One region of the Bradyrhizobium sp. MI1.7 genome, then DNA from elsewhere that is predicted to be linked to it. Evidence: predicted binding sites of a transcription regulator. Region 1 holds the regulator's gene; each other region holds the start of a gene.
What was found. Region 1 encodes LexA, which represses DNA repair genes until DNA is damaged. Its sites were predicted from a motif close to TGTTCNNNNTGTGTTCNG; they were not measured.
Positions count from the first base shown of each region.

Region 1 (4,579 bases):
ACCGGCAGGACGACCATCTGGCTCAGTCCAGAGGCGCTGGCCTGCGAGGCCGCGACCGAGCCGTCACGCGCGAGATCGTCGTTGAGCGCGGGCATGCCGGTGGCCCAGGCCCCGCCGATGCTGCCTTCGCCTTTGGCGATGGATTTCGTCGCATAGAGCGCGGCGAGGTCGGTCTGCGCGCTGCAATCGCCGGTGCGGAAGACCAGCGCCGAACGGGCCTCGTCCGGGACCCAGATCTCGAAGCGTCGCGCAATCGGGGTCGCCTGCGCGGAGAGAAATGTCAGCACCCAGGTTTGATCGGTGCCGGTCCGGTAGGGAACGCCGACGCCGAGATTGATTCCGACCTTGGCGGCGTCCTCCCAGCGCAGAAAACTCCTGGCATCGTGCAGGTCCTTGATGATCAGCGGCAGGCCGGCTTTCCAGATGCGGCCGGGCAGGCCGAAGCCACGCGGAAATCTGGTGTGGCGGGAGTTGAATTCGAACATGTCGGCGGTGCCGTAATAGCCGTCGACGAGCCCCATCTCGTGGGAGGTTTCGGCATCGTTGTGCCAGAGCTCGATCGCGCCGACATGGGCCTCGTCGTCGCCGCAGAACAGCACCATGACAGCTTGCAGGAATTCGCCTGAAAACACCGGCACCGCCACGCCGCAGGTCAGCCCGGCGGCGATGGCCTGATCGGTCCGCTTGAAATAGGAATCGGTGAATCTGGTGAGGATCACGGGGTGGCCGCTGGCCCAGGCCTTGCCGGGAAGTCCCTCGTCATATCCGAAGTGCAGATCCTCGCTCACGTCCCTAAACGCGGACAACCCTTCGCCGTAGAGGCCGCCGCCGAATTCCAGCCGCATGCGCGTGCGGTCAGGCACCCAGAGTTCAACGACGCGAATGAAGGTCTTCATCGAACGTGCCCGCCGTCTCAAGCCGCACCAAGCATCGGCCATTTGGCTGCGGAACGGACGTTTAAAATTCAGGCAGGACAGCGCAAACTTCGTGCGGTGGGAGGCACAACGGCTTGGTCCGCCCGATGGCGTTTCGCGGGGCACGAGCAACACCATCTCGCCGGCCTCGGCCGGCGATGGCGATTTTCAATCCTGGCCCGACCTGCCGGCCGGGAATGGCGATGTCAGCCGATCGGCAGGCGGGTGCTGGTTGGCCGGCTGTCGGTGATGGTCTGCGGCTTGTGCTCGCGCTCGCCGAGCGGCTGGGTCACCGGTAGCTGCAGCACGGTCGCACGCTGGCCTTCGACCAGCTGCGTCACCAGCACGGATTTGCCGTCGGGGAATTCGATCGCATCATGATGGCGATCGGGAATGTGCGGATCGATCTTGCCGAACTTGCCGACGCGCGAATTGACGGTGCGCGTCCAGATCCAGCGATTGTCGTAGCGGACGTTGTCGGCGAAGGCGAGCTCCGTTCCCGGGAGCAGGCAGACCGCGACGGTCGGATCGGCCGCGGAGGCAAAGCCGCGCGTCGAGGTGCCGCGGAAGGTTGTCGTGACGATCGTCTCGCCGACTTCGGCGGGACGCGACGCGACGGCATGCAGGCTGTAGTCACACATCGGGTGCTCCTCATGCAGGGATAGCGACCCACGTCTCTTAATCGAGGCGCAGGCCTCTATCAGAGTGGAAATACCAAACGTTCTGCCGGGTTGTAGGCAAATCTACGGCTCGCCGCCGCAGGCCGCAATCACATTAACTTTCCCGAATCCACCAGGAACAAAGCCCGCCCCTTTGCATTCCGCAGGCGCGTGTCAGCGCCCCGCAGGCGCCGACCAGCCGGAATATTGCCAGCCCGGCCGCGACGGTTGGTCGACGGCGTCGAGGGCCTTGCGGACTTGCTCGCTTACGGCGGTATCCTTGCGGGCATGGGGCCGCGATTGCGCGGCCAAGGCTTGCGCGGCCGATGCTGCGATCAGCGCCACAGCAACTGTGCTCAGAACGATCTGGCGCATGACTTCTCCTCGAACCTGAAGGCCGCGAAGCAGGGCTGCTTCGTGTGGCGTGCCGAGGATGTACCGCTGGAGGAGGGGCCGGATAATCTGCGCGAAACCAGAAAGACTATCCAGCGGAAGCGGACAATCGTCCGCTCCAATCCCGGATCGGCGATGCCGATCGAAAGCGCGCGGGGCGCGAAATGACCGATACCGGCACGTTCGGTATCAATACTTCCGGTACAGTCCGATCAGCTTGCCCTGGATCTTCACCCGGTTGGGCGGCAGAATGCGGACCTCATAGGCCGCATTGGCGGGCTCGAGCGCGATCGAGGCGCCGCGGCGGCGGAAGCGCTTGAGCGTCGCCTCCTCGTCGTCGATCAGCGCCACCACGATATCGCCGGTATCGGCGCTCTCGTTGCGCTGGATCAGCGCCATGTCGCCGTCGAGAATGCCGGCCTCGACCATGGAATCGCCGCGCACTTCGAGCGCGTAATGTTCGCCCGAGCCGAGCATGTCAGGCGGTACGCTGATGGTGTGGCTGCGGGTCTGCAAGGCCTCGATCGGCGTACCGGCCGCGATGCGGCCCATCACGGGGACCGCGACGGGGCGCTCGCCCTCGTCCGGCGGCGGGCTCGAAGTCGTGCGGACCTTGCCGAGATTGCCTTCGATGACGCTCGGCGTGAAGCCGCGGCGGCTGCCGGCGGCGGCCTGAAGCTCGGGCAGCTTGATCACCTCGATGGCGCGGGCCCGGTTGGGCAGGCGCCGGATGAAGCCGCGCTCCTCGAGCGCGGTGATCAGGCGATGGATGCCCGATTTCGAGCGCAGGTCGAGCGCGTCCTTCATCTCATCGAAGGAGGGCGGCACGCCGCTTTCCTTCAGTCGTTCGCTGATGAACCGCAGGAGCTCGTATTGTTTGCGCGTTAACATCTCGACCAAAATCCCCCGGTTGATGTCGTTCGATTCCGAGACGCTGAATTCAGCAGTAAGCCGCTACATTCTCGAAACAAATCATGAACGGACACTATATGTTCGATACATGTTCCGCAACTGCTTAATTTACCGTGAACGCGACAAAGTTCGCGGAACGCACGCGAACGAAGCGCTCAGACGGGCAGCCGCAAGACCTCGCAAGGCGTGCCGGCTTCGGCCTTCGACGCGAATGGCGCGCGCACGAGAAGTGCCTGTGCCGCAGCGAGATTCGCAAGCAGCGAGGAATCCTGGTGATTGACCGGAAGGGCGACGAGCGTGCCGTCGTCGCGCAGCTCGAGGCGTGCGCGCAGGTAATCCTCGCGCTGGTCATTGGCGCCGACATCGCGGCCGAGCACCGCGCGTTCGCGGCGGTGATGAATCATCGAACGGCCCGAAAGCGCGCGAATCAACGGCACCATGAACAGGAAGCCGCAAACGTAGGATGACACGGGATTGCCGGGCAGGCCGATCACGCGCATCGCGCCGAGCCGCCCGTTCATCATCGGCTTGCCCGGCCGCATCGCGATCTTCCAGAACGCCATCGAGATACCTTCGTCCCTCAGCGCCTGCTGGACCAGATCGTGGTCCCCGACCGACGCGCCGCCGGTCGTGATCAGGATGTCGGCGCCGCTCTCCCGCGCGCGGCCGATGCCGGCCGTGGTGGCCTCCAGCGTATCGGCGGCAACGCCGAGGTCGATGGTATCGGCGCCCTCGCTGCGGGCGAGCGCGTGCAGGGCGTAGCCGTTGGAATAGACGATCTGGCCGTGGCCCGGCGTCGTACCCGGCATCACCAGCTCGTCGCCGGTCGCGAGGATCGCGACCTTCGGGCGTCGCCGGACTGGCAGTTGCGGGTAATTCATGCCGGCGGCGAGCGCGAGGTCGCGCTCGGTGAGCCGGGCCCCTTTGCGCAGCAGCACGTCGCCTTCCGAGAAGTCGACGCCGGCGGGGCGGATGTGCCGCCCCGTTACGGCAGCTTCCTTGATCGTTATGCGCTTGCCGTCCGCGATCGTGTCCTCCTGGATCACGACCGCATCAGCGCCATCGGGAACGACACCGCCGGTGAAGATACGCACGGCCTCGCCGGCGCCGACCGATCCCGCAAACGGGCGGCCCGCCGCGACCTCGCCAATCAGGGTGAGCTGGGAGTCGATCTTCGCCGCATCGACCGCGCGCACCGCATAGCCGTCCATTGCCGACATCGCCTGCGGCGGCTGCGTGCGCCGCGCGGCGACGTCGCGCGCGAGCACGCGGTGGAAGGCTGCGTCGAGCGCGATCATCTCTTCAGGCAGCGGCTCTGCGCCCGCCAGCACCGCAGCGAGCGCGTCGGAAACCGGCATCAGGGCCACGGGTGAAAACTCCTGCTGGGCCCGTTCGGGCAAATCGGCGGCGAGAGTTCTAGCCGAGTGCAGGCGCAGAGGCAAAACAGTGGCCGCGCAGGATGATTTATCCTGCGTCATCCGCTCTGCGATGAAGGGTGAGCATCAAGTCCGCCGCGGCATGATCCAGAAGGCGAGACAGACCGGTACGAGGATGGCCATGGCGAGGACGAGAAGGACGAGAGCCACGGCCAGCATCGGTCAACTCCCCGGCGGCTTGTACGGACTGACGTCCGGCGCTGCGGGGCCCTGATCCTTGTCAGGCAGCGGGTCGGCCTGGGATTTCAGGTCGGCGGCCTTGCTG
Region 1 is NZ_JBVVPO010000003.1:253,062-257,640, reverse strand. It holds gene AC0L3X_RS05725 (GAF domain-containing protein) at 1-896, opposite strand, end outside; gene AC0L3X_RS05720 (hypothetical protein) at 1,121-1,555, opposite strand; gene AC0L3X_RS05715 (hypothetical protein) at 1,802-2,134, shown strand; gene lexA (transcriptional repressor LexA) at 2,156-2,857, opposite strand; gene AC0L3X_RS05705 (molybdopterin molybdotransferase MoeA) at 3,034-4,245, opposite strand; gene AC0L3X_RS05700 (hypothetical protein) at 4,477-4,579, opposite strand, start outside.

Region 2 (4,579 bases), 150 kb from region 1:
GCCGGCGCCGGGCCCGATGTCGAGGACGTAATCGGCGAGCAGGATCGCGTCCTCGTCATGCTCGACGACGATCACGGTGTTGCCGAGGTCGCGCAGGCGCTTCAGCGTGTCGAGCAGGCGGGCGTTGTCGCGCTGGTGCAGGCCGATCGAGGGCTCGTCCAGCACGTAGAGCACGCCCGTCAGTCCCGAGCCGATCTGCGAGGCGAGGCGGATGCGCTGGCTCTCGCCGCCGGACAGCGTGCCGGAGGAGCGGGACAGAGTGAGGTAGTTGAGGCCGACGTCGAGCAGGAAGGTGAGGCGCTCGCGAATCTCCTTGAGGATGCGGCCGGCGATCTCGTTCTGCTGCGTGTTCAGCGCCTCGGGCACGGTCTCGAACCATTCGCCGGCCTTCCTGACCGACAGTTCCGAGATCTCGCCGATATGCTTGCCGCCGATCTTGACGCAGAGCGCCTCGGGCTTCAGCCGGAAACCCTTGCAGCCCTCGCAGGGGACGTCGTGGAAATACTTTGCGAGCTCCTCGCGCGCCCACTCGCTCTCGGTCTCGCGATAGCGGCGGTTGATGTTGGTGATGACGCCCTCGAACGGCTTCTTGGTGTCGTAGGAGCGGACGCCGTCCTCGTAGGAGAACTTGATCTCGTCCTCGCCCGAGCCAAGGAGGATCGCGTTCTGCGTCTTCTTCGGCAGATCCTTCCATTTGGTGGTCAGCGTGAACTTGTAGTGCTTGCCGAGCGCGGTCAGCGTCTGAATATAGTAAGGCGACGACGACTTGGCCCAGGGCGCGATCGCGCCCTTGCCGATGGCGAGCTCCTTGTCGGGGATGACGAGGTCTTCGTCGACATGCTGCTCGACGCCGAGGCCGCCGCAGGCCGGGCAGGCGCCGTAGGGATTGTTGAACGAGAACAGGCGCGGCTCGATCTCCGGAATCGTGAAGCCGGAGACGGGGCAAGCGAATTTTTCCGAGAACAGGATGCGCTCGGGCCCGCTCTTGTCGTGAATTTTGGCGGTCTTCTTCTTCTCCTCGGCGGGAGCAGCCGCTGCAGCCGCATCGGCGAACTCGACGACGGCGAGGCCCTCCGCGAGCTTCAGCGCGGTCTCAAAGCTTTCGGCGAGGCGCTGGCCGATGTCGGCGCGCACCACGATGCGGTCGACCACGACGTCGATGTCGTGCGGAAATTTCTTGTCGAGCGTGGGCGCTTCCGCCAGCTCATGGAAGGTGCCGTCGATCTTGACGCGCTGAAAGCCCTTCTTGAGCCATTCGGCGAGCTCCTTCCGGTACTCGCCCTTGCGGCCGCGTACGACGGGGGCGAGCAGATAGAGGCGGGTGCCCTCGGGCAGCGCCAGCACGCGGTCGACCATCTGCGAGACGGTCTGGCTCTCGATCGGCAGACCCGTGGCGGGCGAATAGGGCACGCCGACGCGCGCCCAGAGCAGGCGCATGTAGTCGTAGATCTCGGTGACGGTGCCGACGGTCGAGCGCGGGTTCTTCGACGTGGTCTTCTGCTCGATCGAGATCGCCGGCGACAGGCCGTCGATCTGGTCGACGTCAGGCTTCTGCATCATCTCCAGGAACTGGCGCGCATAGGCCGACAGCGATTCGACGTAGCGGCGCTGGCCCTCGGCGTAGATGGTGTCGAAGGCGAGCGAGGATTTGCCGGAGCCTGACAGCCCGGTGAACACCACCAGCTTGTCGCGGGGGATCTCGACGTCGACATTCTTGAGGTTGTGCTCGCGCGCGCCACGGATCGTAATTGCGCGCAGGCTGGATCCCGCGTTCTGCTGTTGGCGCTTCGCCTTGATCACTTCATCCATCCGAGTTGCCCTCAAGGAATCCCAAAGGTGCGCGATCGCGCCAACAAAAAAGGCGCGCGTCGCCCGGAACCGGGATCGGCGCCGATGGGTATGGCAGCGAACGTAGGAAGAACGGGAGCGGATTTCCAGTGGCGTGTGCGAATCGTCAACGGATTGTTGGCGCGCTGGCGGCATCTGGCAGGAGCAGGGCCCCCAGAACATGCGAAGGGCCGGCGCGAGGCCAGCCCTTCGTTCGCGTTTGAATGCGGATTTGGGGCAATCCGCACATGATCAGGACTTGGAGGTTCCTGTGGGAAGCTTTGTCTCAGTATTTGGCGACGACCGGGCCGCCCCAGCGGTAATTGATGCGGATCAGGCCCATGTCGATATCCTGGCCGATCCGGTCGGTGCGCGGGGCGAAGCCGCCAACGAGCGTTGCGAAGTCGGCGCTGTGATGGCCGAGGAAGACATGGTTGTACTCGCCGCCGACCGACCAGTTCTCGGCAAAGCCCCATTCCACGCCGATGCCGATGGTGTAGCCCCAGCGGGTCTGGTTGACGCTGTTGAACACCGCGGCCGGGACGCCGGGGACGAAGGTGTCGTACTTGTCGTGCGCCACCGCGGCGCCGGCCTTGCCATAGAGGAGCAGGTTGTTGACGGCGTAGCCCATCTGGCCAGTGAACAGGCCGAAGCTGTCGATCTTGGTCTGGTTGGTGAACAGCGGCAGCGCCACGCTGACATTGCTGCCCTTGAAGTCGGCCCAGTTGCCCTGGCCCTCGATGCCGAACACCCAACGCGACTTCTGCCAGCGATAACCGAGCTGTCCGCCGACCGTGCCACCGCCCGCATTGTGACAGCCTTCGCCAACGGCCGGATCGACAGCGATGCCGAGCGCGCGGGTCACGCCCCAGCAGGCATGGGCCAAGCCGCCGCCGCCGTTGATGCCGGCATAGATGCCGCTCCAGTCATAGACGGGAACGGCGGCCGCCTGCGCCTTGTAGATCGGGAGATCGGCGGCGGTAGCCGGCGCGACCGCACCGAGTGCGAACAGGCTGACCGCAGCCAGCATCCACGTCTTCATGTCACGTCCCCAACTCGCCAAAGCCATTAGCGGACGCCTTGCGCGCGCCTCACGACTCCAAGACGGTTGGGTGCACCCTCGCGCGAAAACAAAAAGGCCGGCGCAAGGCCGGCCTTTCGTAACGCGATGGCGTCGGAGGCGAAGATCAGTATTTGGCGATGAGGGGGCCGCCGAACCTGTAACTGACGCGGGCCGTTGCAATGTCAACGTCCTGGCGGATCCGATCGGCGCGCGAGAACGTGCCGTTGTTGAACGTAAAGCGGTTGTCGCGCGATCCCATGAAGCCGTGCACATAATCGACGCCGACCACGATGTTGGGCGTTACGCCGAAATCGAGGCCAGCACCAACCGCTCCGCCCCAGCGCGTTTCATTCGCCCTGTCGAACACGAAGCCGGTGGCCGTGGTGAAGCCCTCGTATTTGTCGCTCACAACCATCGCACCACTCTTCGCGTAGAACAGCACATTGCTCCAGGCGTAGCCGACCTGGCCGGTCACGAGACCGAAGGCGTTGATCTTCGAGCGGTCCGAGCCGACGCCGCCCGCGGCCAGGCTCGGTCCATTGGAGCCGCTAAGGTGAGCCCAGTCGCCCTGGCCTTCCACGCCGAACACCCATGACGCGCTTTGCCAGCGAAAGCCGGCCTGGCCGCCAGCCACGCCGCCGGTCGCGGTGTGGCAGCCCTCCGATGCGGGGGGAGTGACCGGCGCACCGAGGATGTTGGCGACGATGTCCCAGCACTTATGGCTCCAGCCGCCACCACCGTTGGCGCCGATGTAGTAGCCGCTCCAATCGTAGACCGCGCCGATCATCGGGGCAGGAGCTTTGGTGTAGGGGCTCGCCGCCAGATCGGCCGCCGAAACGGACGTGGTCATCGCGACTATGCCGGCGGCGGCAAGCATAAACTTGTTCAAGACGGACCCCCCAAGGGCAAAGTTGTTGCGATCTTCGATACAACCTTCGAGGTGCGACAGTCTGTCACCGGAGGGTCACAGCGCGCCGAAAAATGGAACTTGTCCGCAAGCGCTCGCGCCGTGCGCGCGAAAACAAAAAGGCCGGCGCAAGGCCGGCCTTTCGTAACGCGATGACGTCGGAGGCGACGCTTAGTACTTCGCCACGACCGGGCCGCCGAACGTATAGTTCACGCGAACAGTGCCCATATCGACGTCCTGCTTGATACGGTCGATGCGGTCGTTGATGCCGAGAATCGTGAACGAGTTGTTGCGCTTGCCCATGAAAAGATGGTCGTATTCGACCGCAACGGACCAGTTCGGCGCGAAGCCGAATTCGAGGCCGGTGCCGACCGCGCCGCCCCAGCGCGTCTCGCTTGCGCTGTCGAGGACCACGCCGAACGCCGAGCCGTTGTACTTGGCATGCGTGACCGCCGCGCCACCCTTCACGTACCAGAGCACGTTGTTCCAGGCATAGCCGACTTGGCCGGTGAACAGGCCAATCGCGTCGATCTTGGTCTCGTTGACCAGCGGAGCAAGCGCCACGCTCGTATTCGAGCCCTTCAGATTGGCCCAGTCGCCCTGGGCTTCAAGGCCGAACACCCAGTTGGCCGACTGCCAGCGATAACCGACCTGGCCACCGACGACGCCGCCTGTCGCATTGTGACAGCCTTCAGCCGTGTCCGGACCCGCAATGCCGAAGATGTTGTTGACATCCCAGCAGTTGCGGCTCGAGGCGCCGCCGCCGTTGATGCCGAGATAGA
Region 2 is NZ_JBVVPO010000003.1:102,162-106,740, reverse strand. It holds gene uvrA (excinuclease ABC subunit UvrA) at 1-1,809, opposite strand, end outside; gene AC0L3X_RS05020 (outer membrane protein) at 2,114-2,869, opposite strand; gene AC0L3X_RS05015 (outer membrane protein) at 3,015-3,779, opposite strand; gene AC0L3X_RS05010 (outer membrane protein) at 3,969-4,579, opposite strand, start outside.
Region 2: a site for LexA is predicted at 1,906-1,923, ahead of uvrA (excinuclease ABC subunit UvrA). Genes of this name have one in related genera too.

Region 3 (4,579 bases), on a different contig from region 1:
ACGCCATCTTTGTCCTGCGAGAAGATGCCATCCGACCTGAGGTCGAAAAAATACTGAGCCATCGATGCTCAGCTTACTTAGGTGCCTGCAAACCCGAGGAATTGACCCACTCTTCGAGGTGACATGCGGTGTCAGCCTGACGGGCTTTCCTCAGCATCTCATCCTTCTGAACGCCGGGCGAAAGCTCTGCCGCCCGGGTGCGGATATCGTCAGCGAAGACCCGCAGCCTGTCCTGAAGAGATACGGATTGTCTGATGCGTTGCCGTCTTTGCAAGGCGCTGCTCCCTGTTCGAGGGGGCGGGAGCGCTGTGATGGAGCGTTCTCGTCACCGATGGTAGCCACGATCCGGGCGGTGATGGTGAAAGTGTGCGCTCGGATCAGGGGATTAGCGAGTCCTCAATTTGTCCCGCCATTCGGAACTTTTACGAATTAGGACACTGCCGAATTCAACTTGGGACACAACGGCTCAAATGCGGACAGCACGCTCCGCCGCAACTTAGCGCCATGTTATTGAGCTGGGCGTGTCGCTAAAGCAGAAAGAACGGGCGCGGCATGGATCCGGCGGCCAGCATCTTCAAGATGATCTATCGGGATCAACCAGTCAGTACGGAGGGGCTTCCTTGGCGGAAGGAAGACTTCACGAAACGAAAGAGGCCGCCAACCGAGGCGGCCTCACGAGACCCGGCCCATCGCCAACGCGCGCATTGTACGATGGACCGTTCCGGGTGGATGGCGCGAGAGTGTCGCGCCACAGACCGGAATCTCAATCCCGATGTTGGAGAGTCGTTCCCGTCCGGCCGCCCACTGCGGGGGCCTGACTTCATCCGCCTACAAAGCGGGTTTGCGTGACCAGAAATACGAAGCCGATTCCGGTCACGGCGAGGAAGGTGCAAAAATACCGGATGCGATACATGCCGAACCAACCCGGGCGTGCCGCCATGGTTCAGGAGGTCGGCGAGCTCTCCGCCCATCTGGTGGTCTAGGCCGAGGTTGGACGGAGAGCCGCGCGCCGGACCCCCGTCGCATGACAATGCTAGGAACGTGCCATGACAGTCGTGTGAAACTGTCGGCGCCGCTCAGTGGAGATCAGGCCACAAATGAAATGAAAACGCCGCCCGCTTGAAATGAAGCGCAGGCGGCGGCGTTCCAGCCCCGAGAGGGATTAGCAAAATCCCGGATATTGATCAGTCCGAATGGATGACGAGAAGGTTCAACGGCACAACGCGACCAAGCTCAAATGGATGCGTGGCGGCGCTGCGTCGAACTGGGCATTGAAATCCCCCAGCCCAATAGATACGGGCAGGAGACGAGATCGTTTCACACGCGCAGAGGCGGATTAGGGCACTTCTTTTCCGTGGTTCTATGAATGGCGAGCTTGCGCGTTTTTCCCGGAGGGATTGTCGGCTGACAGCGTGGCTGACTTGGAAGGCTACATCGAAATCCTTTTGCGAAAGCTTCGCCGGGAAGCTGGCAAAGAAGCCGCCAACTGAGGCGGCCTTAACCGGTCTTCCGTTCGAGCATCGCCATTTCAACTTGGTCGGCCAGGACTGTGAGATGACTTGCGAGGCGGTCGAATAGTTCGCGCTTAGCGGCGTCGGTCGCGGATGAGAGCGCACTCCGCCGCGTCCTTCCGCAGCTTCTCAAGTTGAACCAGATGATCTTGCATGGCCCGCTGGCCCGCTGTTTCGAGAATCAGCGGAGTCAACGCGACGGGCTTACTTCGGCGGCTGCAAGCCGGATGATTTCAACCATTCCTCAATGCGGGCGGCGACATCGGATTCGTGGGCCTTCTTCAAAAGAGCCTCTTGCTCTGGGGCCGCCTGCAATTGTTCTGCCTTTTCTCGCGCTAGTCTGGCTTCCTTGATGAGCCGCTCTCCAAGCACTCTATCCGGTTTGAATCGGAAGCGCTTCATGACTTCCTCCTGTCACAAAGTTCGCTCTGCTTAAAACTTTCAAGGGGCACAGAAGTTCTACGGAACTCTACACCTCATGTTCGCTTAGCGGAACACATTCGTTTGCGGTCCGTTCTTCAAATCCAAATCGGGCCACCGCGAAAATCAAACTAGGCCACCGCGCTCGGAAACCAGGCCAGCATCCGGGTACTGCCGAAATAGGCCACTCGGGATTGCAAAGTAGGCCACTGGTAGGAACTAAGGGATTGCCCGCCCTGTTGCATGTTGTTCCTCCCTCTAAAGGAACAGCCTTATGGCCGACGACAACAATAAAAATCCAAATGAGAAGCAGCCCGGCGAGAATCCGGACGGCAAGTACCATTTCAATCCTGGGAACATGGCCGGGAAGAAGCCCGGGGATCCGGAGCAGACTGCCGAAAACCGCGGCGAGCAGCCGCACGAGGACAAAGAAAAACCCGCCGGTTAGATGCCGGCCACTCGCAGATGCGAAGTAGGGCCACTATAGGACCGCACCGGACGGCGGCTTTATGGCCGGCCACTCACCGAAGAAAAATGGGAATGGATTGTTTATCCCAGGATCGGGCAAGGAGATCGCTTCGCAGGAATGGCTCCCACTAGAGCGGCCTCAAAGGGAGCGCGGGCCTACATCGATGAGAAGCTGGATGGAAAAGAGGCCGCCAACTGAGGCGGCCTCAAATCATCAGGATCAGCCAGACGATTAGGCCAGCGTTCACGGTGCCTACGGTGACAATACCTGTCTGAATAAGTCGCTCGGTCATGGTGTCACCCCCCGATTGAGAGGGAACCCTGCGCTCAATCGGAACGAGCGTCTATGCAGATTGTGCCAGAACCGGGAAATTTCGGTAATATATGACGGCGTGTTCCGCCCGTGAATACACCTTATGGTTGGCCCAGAACAAAACAGGCCACGTGTCATTTCAAACCAGGCCAATGTCGCCGGAAACAGGCCAGTACCAAAATCCGCGAAAGAACATATTGCGAACTTGGAACAAATAGGGTACATTACTTTTATCGCCGGCCCGCCCCGCCAATCGTTTGTCCCTCTAGCGAATCCTCGCCATAAGGAGCACGACCCAATGTCCAACACTGCCCTGCGTATCGTCGAAGGATCTTCCATGGACAAGAGTAAAGCTCTGGCCGCCGCGCTCTCCCAGATCGAGCGCCAGTTCGGCAAGGGCTCGGTGATGAAGCTCGGCAAGAACGACCGGTCGATGGATGTCGAGGCGGTGTCCTCGGGTTCCCTCGGGCTCGACATTGCGCTCGGGATCGGTGGTCTGCCGAAGGGGCGCGTCGTGGAAATCTACGGGCCGGAATCCTCGGGCAAGACCACGCTGGCGCTGCACACGGTGGCGGAAGCGCAGAAGAAGGGCGGAATCTGCGCCTTCATCGACGCCGAGCACGCGCTCGACCCGGTCTATGCGCGCAAGCTGGGCGTCAACATCGACGAGCTCCTGATTTCGCAGCCGGACACGGGCGAGCAGGCGCTGGAGATCTGCGACACACTGGTGCGCTCGGGTGCGGTGGACGTGCTGGTGGTCGATTCGGTCGCGGCTCTGGTGCCGAAGGCCGAGCTCGAGGGCGAGATGGGCGACGCGCTGCCGGGTCTCCAGGCCCGTCTGATGAGCCAGGCGCTGCGCAAGCTGACGGCCTCCATCAACAAATCCAACACCATGGTGATCTTCATCAACCAGATCCGCATGAAGATCGGTGTGATGTACGGCTCGCCGGAAACCACGACCGGCGGCAACGCGCTGAAATTCTATGCCTCCGTCCGTCTCGACATCCGCCGCATCGGCGCGATCAAGGAGCGCGACGAAGTGGTCGGCAACACCACGCGCGTCAAGGTGGTGAAGAACAAGCTGGCGCCGCCCTTCAAGCAGGTCGAATTCGACATCATGTACGGCGAGGGCGTCTCCAAGATGGGCGAGATCCTCGATCTCGGCGTCAAGGCCGGCATCGTCGAAAAGTCCGGCGCCTGGTTCTCCTACGACAGCCAGCGCCTCGGCCAGGGCCGCGAGAACTCGAAAGCGTTTTTGAAGGCCAACCCTGACATCACCGCCAAGATCGAGACCTCGATTCGCCAGAACTCCGGCCTGATTGCCGAGCAGATTCTTGCCGGCACCCCCGAGCGCGACGCCGACGGCGAGGAGCCGGCGGACGAGTAAGACCTAACGCGAAAAATTATCGCGAGGAGCGGGCGCTGAAGACGTTGAGTTGCCGACGTCGTCAGTGCCCGTTTCGTTTTGGGGGCGTTCGCGATGAAACGCGTGATCCTGACCAGTTCGTCCGGCGTGGGTCTCACCTACGCAAATCGTGCCGACATGGTCGTCCCGTTTATCTTTCGCTTCGTTTCGGGGCCACTGCCTACCTCGCATCACCTCGAGCAATACCTGACGGGAGGCTATGTCAGAGGCGATCCAGAGGTGCGTTGGTCCGATCTTGTTGGCCGGTTGCCTCAGACCGGTCTAGCGCACAAGGAGACAGGCCTGATTTGGTTTTGCGAGACCTATGGCGTCGATCTCATCGAGCTGTGGTTCGACCCTGAGCCCAATAGTCAGTTGCAACTGATCTGGATCCTCGATTATTTGCGGTCCCATCCATCGATCACCGATCGTCTGAGATTGCGACGTGTCAATTTCGATCTG
Region 3 is NZ_JBVVPO010000036.1:64,757-69,335, forward strand. It holds gene AC0L3X_RS28225 (DUF6894 family protein) at 1-62, opposite strand, end outside; gene AC0L3X_RS28230 (hypothetical protein) at 1,716-1,913, opposite strand; gene AC0L3X_RS28235 (hypothetical protein) at 2,206-2,379, shown strand; gene recA (recombinase RecA) at 3,011-4,099, shown strand; gene AC0L3X_RS28245 (hypothetical protein) at 4,193-4,579, shown strand, end outside.
Region 3: a site for LexA is predicted at 2,901-2,918, ahead of recA (recombinase RecA). Genes of this name have one in related genera too.

Region 4 (4,579 bases), on a different contig from region 1:
TCAATCAGCCGCTCAATGCCTATAGTTGGGCCGGTCCGTATCTCGGTGCCAATCTCGGCTATGAGTGGGGCTCGGTGAGTAACTCGCCCGTCAAGCCCTCCGGTTTCGTCGGCGGTGTACAGGCCGGCTACAATTTCCAGAACGGTCCATGGGTGTTCGGCGTCGAGGGCGATATCCAGGCCGCGGGCGCTGATGACACCTTCGCGCCGTGGAAGTTCTCCAACCCCTGGTTCGGCACGCTGCGCGGCCGTGCGGGCTATGCCTTCAGCAACGTGCTGTTCTACGGCACCGCCGGCCTCGCCTTCGGCGAACTGCGCGCGCAGACATTCGGCTGGACGGAGTCGCACACCACCGCAGGCTGGACCATCGGTGCCGGCGCGGAAGTCGGCTTCGCGCCGAACTGGAGCGCCAAGCTCGAATATCTCTACATCGATCTGTCGACGAGCCAGTTCGCAATTACCGGCGTGTCAAACGGCTATAGCGCCAGCGTTGTGCGCGCAGGCGTGAACTATCACTTCTGATAGTTGAAGAAGAAAATACCGGACAACAGCCTCCCGGCCGCTCGCGGCCGGGATTTTTTTCGCCAGGTGTTCGCTCGAAAACGCTCTAGGAGACGATGACCAAATTGACTGCCTTTGGTCCCTTCCCCTTCTTGTCCGGCTCGACTTCAAAAGTAATGCGCTGTCCTTCGGCGAGATCTTTCAGTCCCGCCCGCTCCACAGCAGTAATGTGCACGAAGACGTCGCGCCCGCCGTCGTCGGGCTTGATGAAACCGTAGCCGCGCTCGCCGTTAAAAAACTTGACCGTTCCCGTCATGGCCATCGGGAAACTCCCCCTCATTGCTCCTCCGTCGCGACGCAGACTCACGTCACGACATGACCGGGCCTTACGAAGCCCGGGAGCTGGCCATCCTTGGGCGGACCTTTCTTTCGGTCCGATCGGATCTTTCTTAGGCCTTCACTCCGCCGCAACCATTCGCGGAAGCGGAACGTAAAGCCAGTCACGGAAACAGCATAATACGGTTCTCTGCAGATTGACTACCGCTCCTGCATCTTTTTCCCAAGAATGCCGGGGTGTTACGGTCTCGGCACCTCTAATCGGAATCTGGCAGCTCCGCCCTGTCCGAGCGGTATCTCCAGCTCGGGCAGGATCGTCTTGAGCTCGCCATGCAGCGTGTACGGCGGATTGACGATCAACAATCCGGCGGAGGTGAGGGCGGCGCCATCAAGCTGCGGCGCGACACTGAATTCGAGACGCAGACATTTTCCTGGCGGTTTTGCTGCGGCTGCGAGCCGCGCCACTGATTGCACCAGCGTGTCGGTGGCGCGCCGGCTCTTGGCCGGATACCAGATTACATAGATACCGGTCGGCCATTTGGTGAAAGCCGCCGCGAAGGCGTCGCCGAGCTTTTCGAACTCGTCTTTCGCCTCGAACGGCGGGTCGATCAGCACGAGCCCGCGCCGTTCCTTCGGTGGCACGAAGGCCGGCAGCGCGACCCAGCCGTCGAGATCGACCACGCGCGCCTGTTCGTCGCGGCGCAGCACACCGATCAGCGCCTTGCGCGCCTTCGGCTCGAGCTCGCAGGCAACGAGGCGGTCCTGCGGCCGCAGCAGGCCGCGCGTGATCAGCGGCGAACCCGGATAGGCCTTGAGCTCGCCCTTCGGATTGTAGGCGCGAACGATGTCGAGATAGGGCTTGGCCAGCGCCACGGCGTCGTTCGACAGGCGCGCCTGCATCAGCCGCGCGATGCCGGTCAGCCATTCGCCGCTACGGCGCGCCTCGTCGCTTTCGAGATCGTAGAGGCCAGCGCCGGCATGGGTGTCGATGACACGGAATGCCCCCGGCTTGTCCTGGAGGTAAGTAATGATGCGCGCGAGCACGATGTGCTTGATGACATCGGCGAAGTTTCCGGCGTGGAAGGCGTGACGGTAGTTCATGAGACAGGACTACGCTACGTCACGGCTTGAGCAAAGCGGGATGCGCGCCTGTGCCGGCATGGGCCCCGAATCTGCAGCGCACCGCCGAACCGGCGCTGCGTCCGGGGCACAAACACTTGGACTAGCCACCTCTGATCGGCGGCATCGTCACCTGGTCGCGGCGGCAGGCGCGGCGCTCGATCTCCTCGCAGGCCCGGAATTGCAGGTCCTTGCTGAGGCAGATGCGGACCTCGGAGAGCCGGGTCCGATTGCAGGTGACCGAGATGGCCGCGTTGCTCAGGCCCGCATTGGCCTTGATGAAGGCTTCCTCCACCTCGCCCGGCGCCACGGTCTTGGCCTGCGACAGTTCGAGATATTCCGCCGGGATCTTGATCGCGGCGCGCGCCTTTCGGATCGTCTCGAAATAATTGCGGCTGTCGAGCCCGGAGCAGGTGCCGTGCTTGTCCCACTCGTTGAAGATCAGCCCCGGCGCCGGCATCAAATCGAGCATCGAAGAGACGATGTTGCGGTTCAGGCGTGGCGACGGCCGCTGGCAATATTCAGGGAAGCCATTCTCATATTGCGGCCACAGCCCGTGCACCACGAACGCGTAGGGCCGCCCGCTGCACTGCATCTGCGAGCGACCACCGCCGCCGCCGCCGCGGTTGCGCTCGGACGCCTCCTCGCAGAACGAGGGCGACCATGACAGCGACAGCACATAGAAGTCGAATTCGCCGGGCGCGTTCTGCCGTTTGTCCTGGGCCTTCGCGCCGCCCGGCAGCGCGACCAGCCCGGCGGCCAGAACCAGGGGGAGGGTCAGTGAGATCACGAGACGGGTGAACGAACGCAATCTAAAATGAAACATGGCGACGCCCCTCAACTAGACTGTGCAATCAGCCTAGCAGGCAACAAGAACATTTCAAGAACAAAATTCGGGCCGGCCCGTCAGGCGCCTGATCAGTCCGATTCAGGCCTTTCGATCGAGGCTCAGGGCCTGGCGGCGCGGCAGGACGGATTGTAGGCCCAGTTGCGGTCAAGCCCGACCACGCACCATTCCACACCATTGCCGTAGCCGGAGAAGCCGCCATCCTCGATGATCGAGAAATGCACCTTGCGCACCTTGCCGTCATTGAGCATGGCGTCGCCGGTGCAATAGCGGCGCGGAATGTTGTCGGACTGCCAGGGCCGGAACGCGATCTCGTGAACGGCGGCGAAGCCGGTGATCTTCAACGAGGAATTCCAGAACGAGCTTTCCTTCTCCCAGAACTGGGTGGCGATGGTCGGCAGCGCCCTCTCGCAATCGACGACGGCGCCGTCATAGCGCGGCCCGTTCAGCCAGAAGTTCAGCTCCAGCGGATTGGCGGCCCTGGCCTCACCGAGCGACAGCGCTCCGAACATGAGGCCAAGCAAGGTGGCAAAGCGGAGCGATTTCAGGGGGAGGGCGCGCATGGGCAATCCGGACAGCTGGGTCTTGCGAAGGATGGACGGTGCCGCGAAGGCCGGGGCAGGTCAAGTGCAGCGCGGCAACACTTGGCCAAGAGTTGACCCCAACCTCGCAGCCGGCGGGGCATCAGTTCTTTTCATGGACCTCCCGGCACCGTAAACTGGCGCCAACCAATTGGAGTGACGGGAATGCGAATCATTGCGGCCGCGGGCTTTCTTGCCCTGGGTATGATGGCCAGCCAGTCGGCACGCGCCGATCTCCTTCCGGTGCCTCCGTTCAAGGGCAACGACACCGGCGGCATCATCGCTTATTCGCTGGCGACCCAGGCGGATGCGCGGCAGGTCGCGGTCGATCACTGCGCGCGCTACGGCAAGGTCGTGAAATTCCTCGCGGTGCAGGCCTTTGAGGGCGGCTACATCTCGTTCTCCTGCCGTTGGGTGCCCTATGGCGCTGCCCAACAGCCGATCCGCACGCTGTACTGAGGCGCTTTCGGAACGTCGGGAGCTTCCACATGACGCGCAAGCTCGCTTTGCTCGGCTCGGCCCTTTGTCTTGTGGTGTCGGCAGGCAGCGCCAGCGCCGACGATCTGCCGGTGCGCAAGGCCGGTCTCTGGGAAATGAAGATGGTCAGGACCGGCACGCCCATGCCCGAGATGACCATGCAGCACTGCACCGACGAGACCGTCGACAAGGAGATGAACAACAACGTCTCCCCGATGGCCAAGCAGATCTGCGCCAAGCAGGACATCAAGAAGACCGCGACCGGCTATGTCAGCGATTCCGAGTGCAACGTCGCCGGCATCAGCACGACCTCGCATGCCGAGATCACCGGCGATTTCAACTCGGCCTATACGGTGAAGACCTCGTCGCACGCGCAAGGCGGCGCCGCCGGCGCAGCAGGCCGCGACACCACGATGCAGCTCGAAGCCAAGTGGCTGGGGGCCTGCAAGCCCGACCAGAAGCCCGGTGACATCGTGATGCCCGGCGGCTTCAAGATGAACGTGCGCGACATGGACAAGCTGAAGGCGCTGTTGCCGAAGTAGGTTTGTCTTCCCTCTCCCCTTGTGGGAGAGGGTGGCTCGCCGCGTAGCGGCGAGACGGGTGAGGGGTCTCCGCGCGTGACTCTCTTACTTCTGAATTCGCGGAAACAACCCCTCATCCGGCGCTTCGCGCCACCTTCTCCCACAAGGGGCCTGTTGCGTAATTCGTCAATTGTGATT
Region 4 is NZ_JBVVPO010000020.1:47-4,625, reverse strand. It holds gene AC0L3X_RS19520 (outer membrane protein) at 1-521, shown strand, start outside; gene AC0L3X_RS19515 (cold-shock protein) at 607-822, opposite strand; gene AC0L3X_RS19510 (23S rRNA (adenine(2030)-N(6))-methyltransferase RlmJ) at 1,077-1,937, opposite strand; gene AC0L3X_RS19505 (ribonuclease T2 family protein) at 2,059-2,781, opposite strand; gene AC0L3X_RS19500 (hypothetical protein) at 2,904-3,365, opposite strand; gene AC0L3X_RS19495 (hypothetical protein) at 3,549-3,842, shown strand; gene AC0L3X_RS19490 (DUF3617 domain-containing protein) at 3,872-4,402, shown strand.
Region 4: a site for LexA is predicted at 2,827-2,844, ahead of AC0L3X_RS19505 (ribonuclease T2 family protein). Genes of this name have one in related genera too.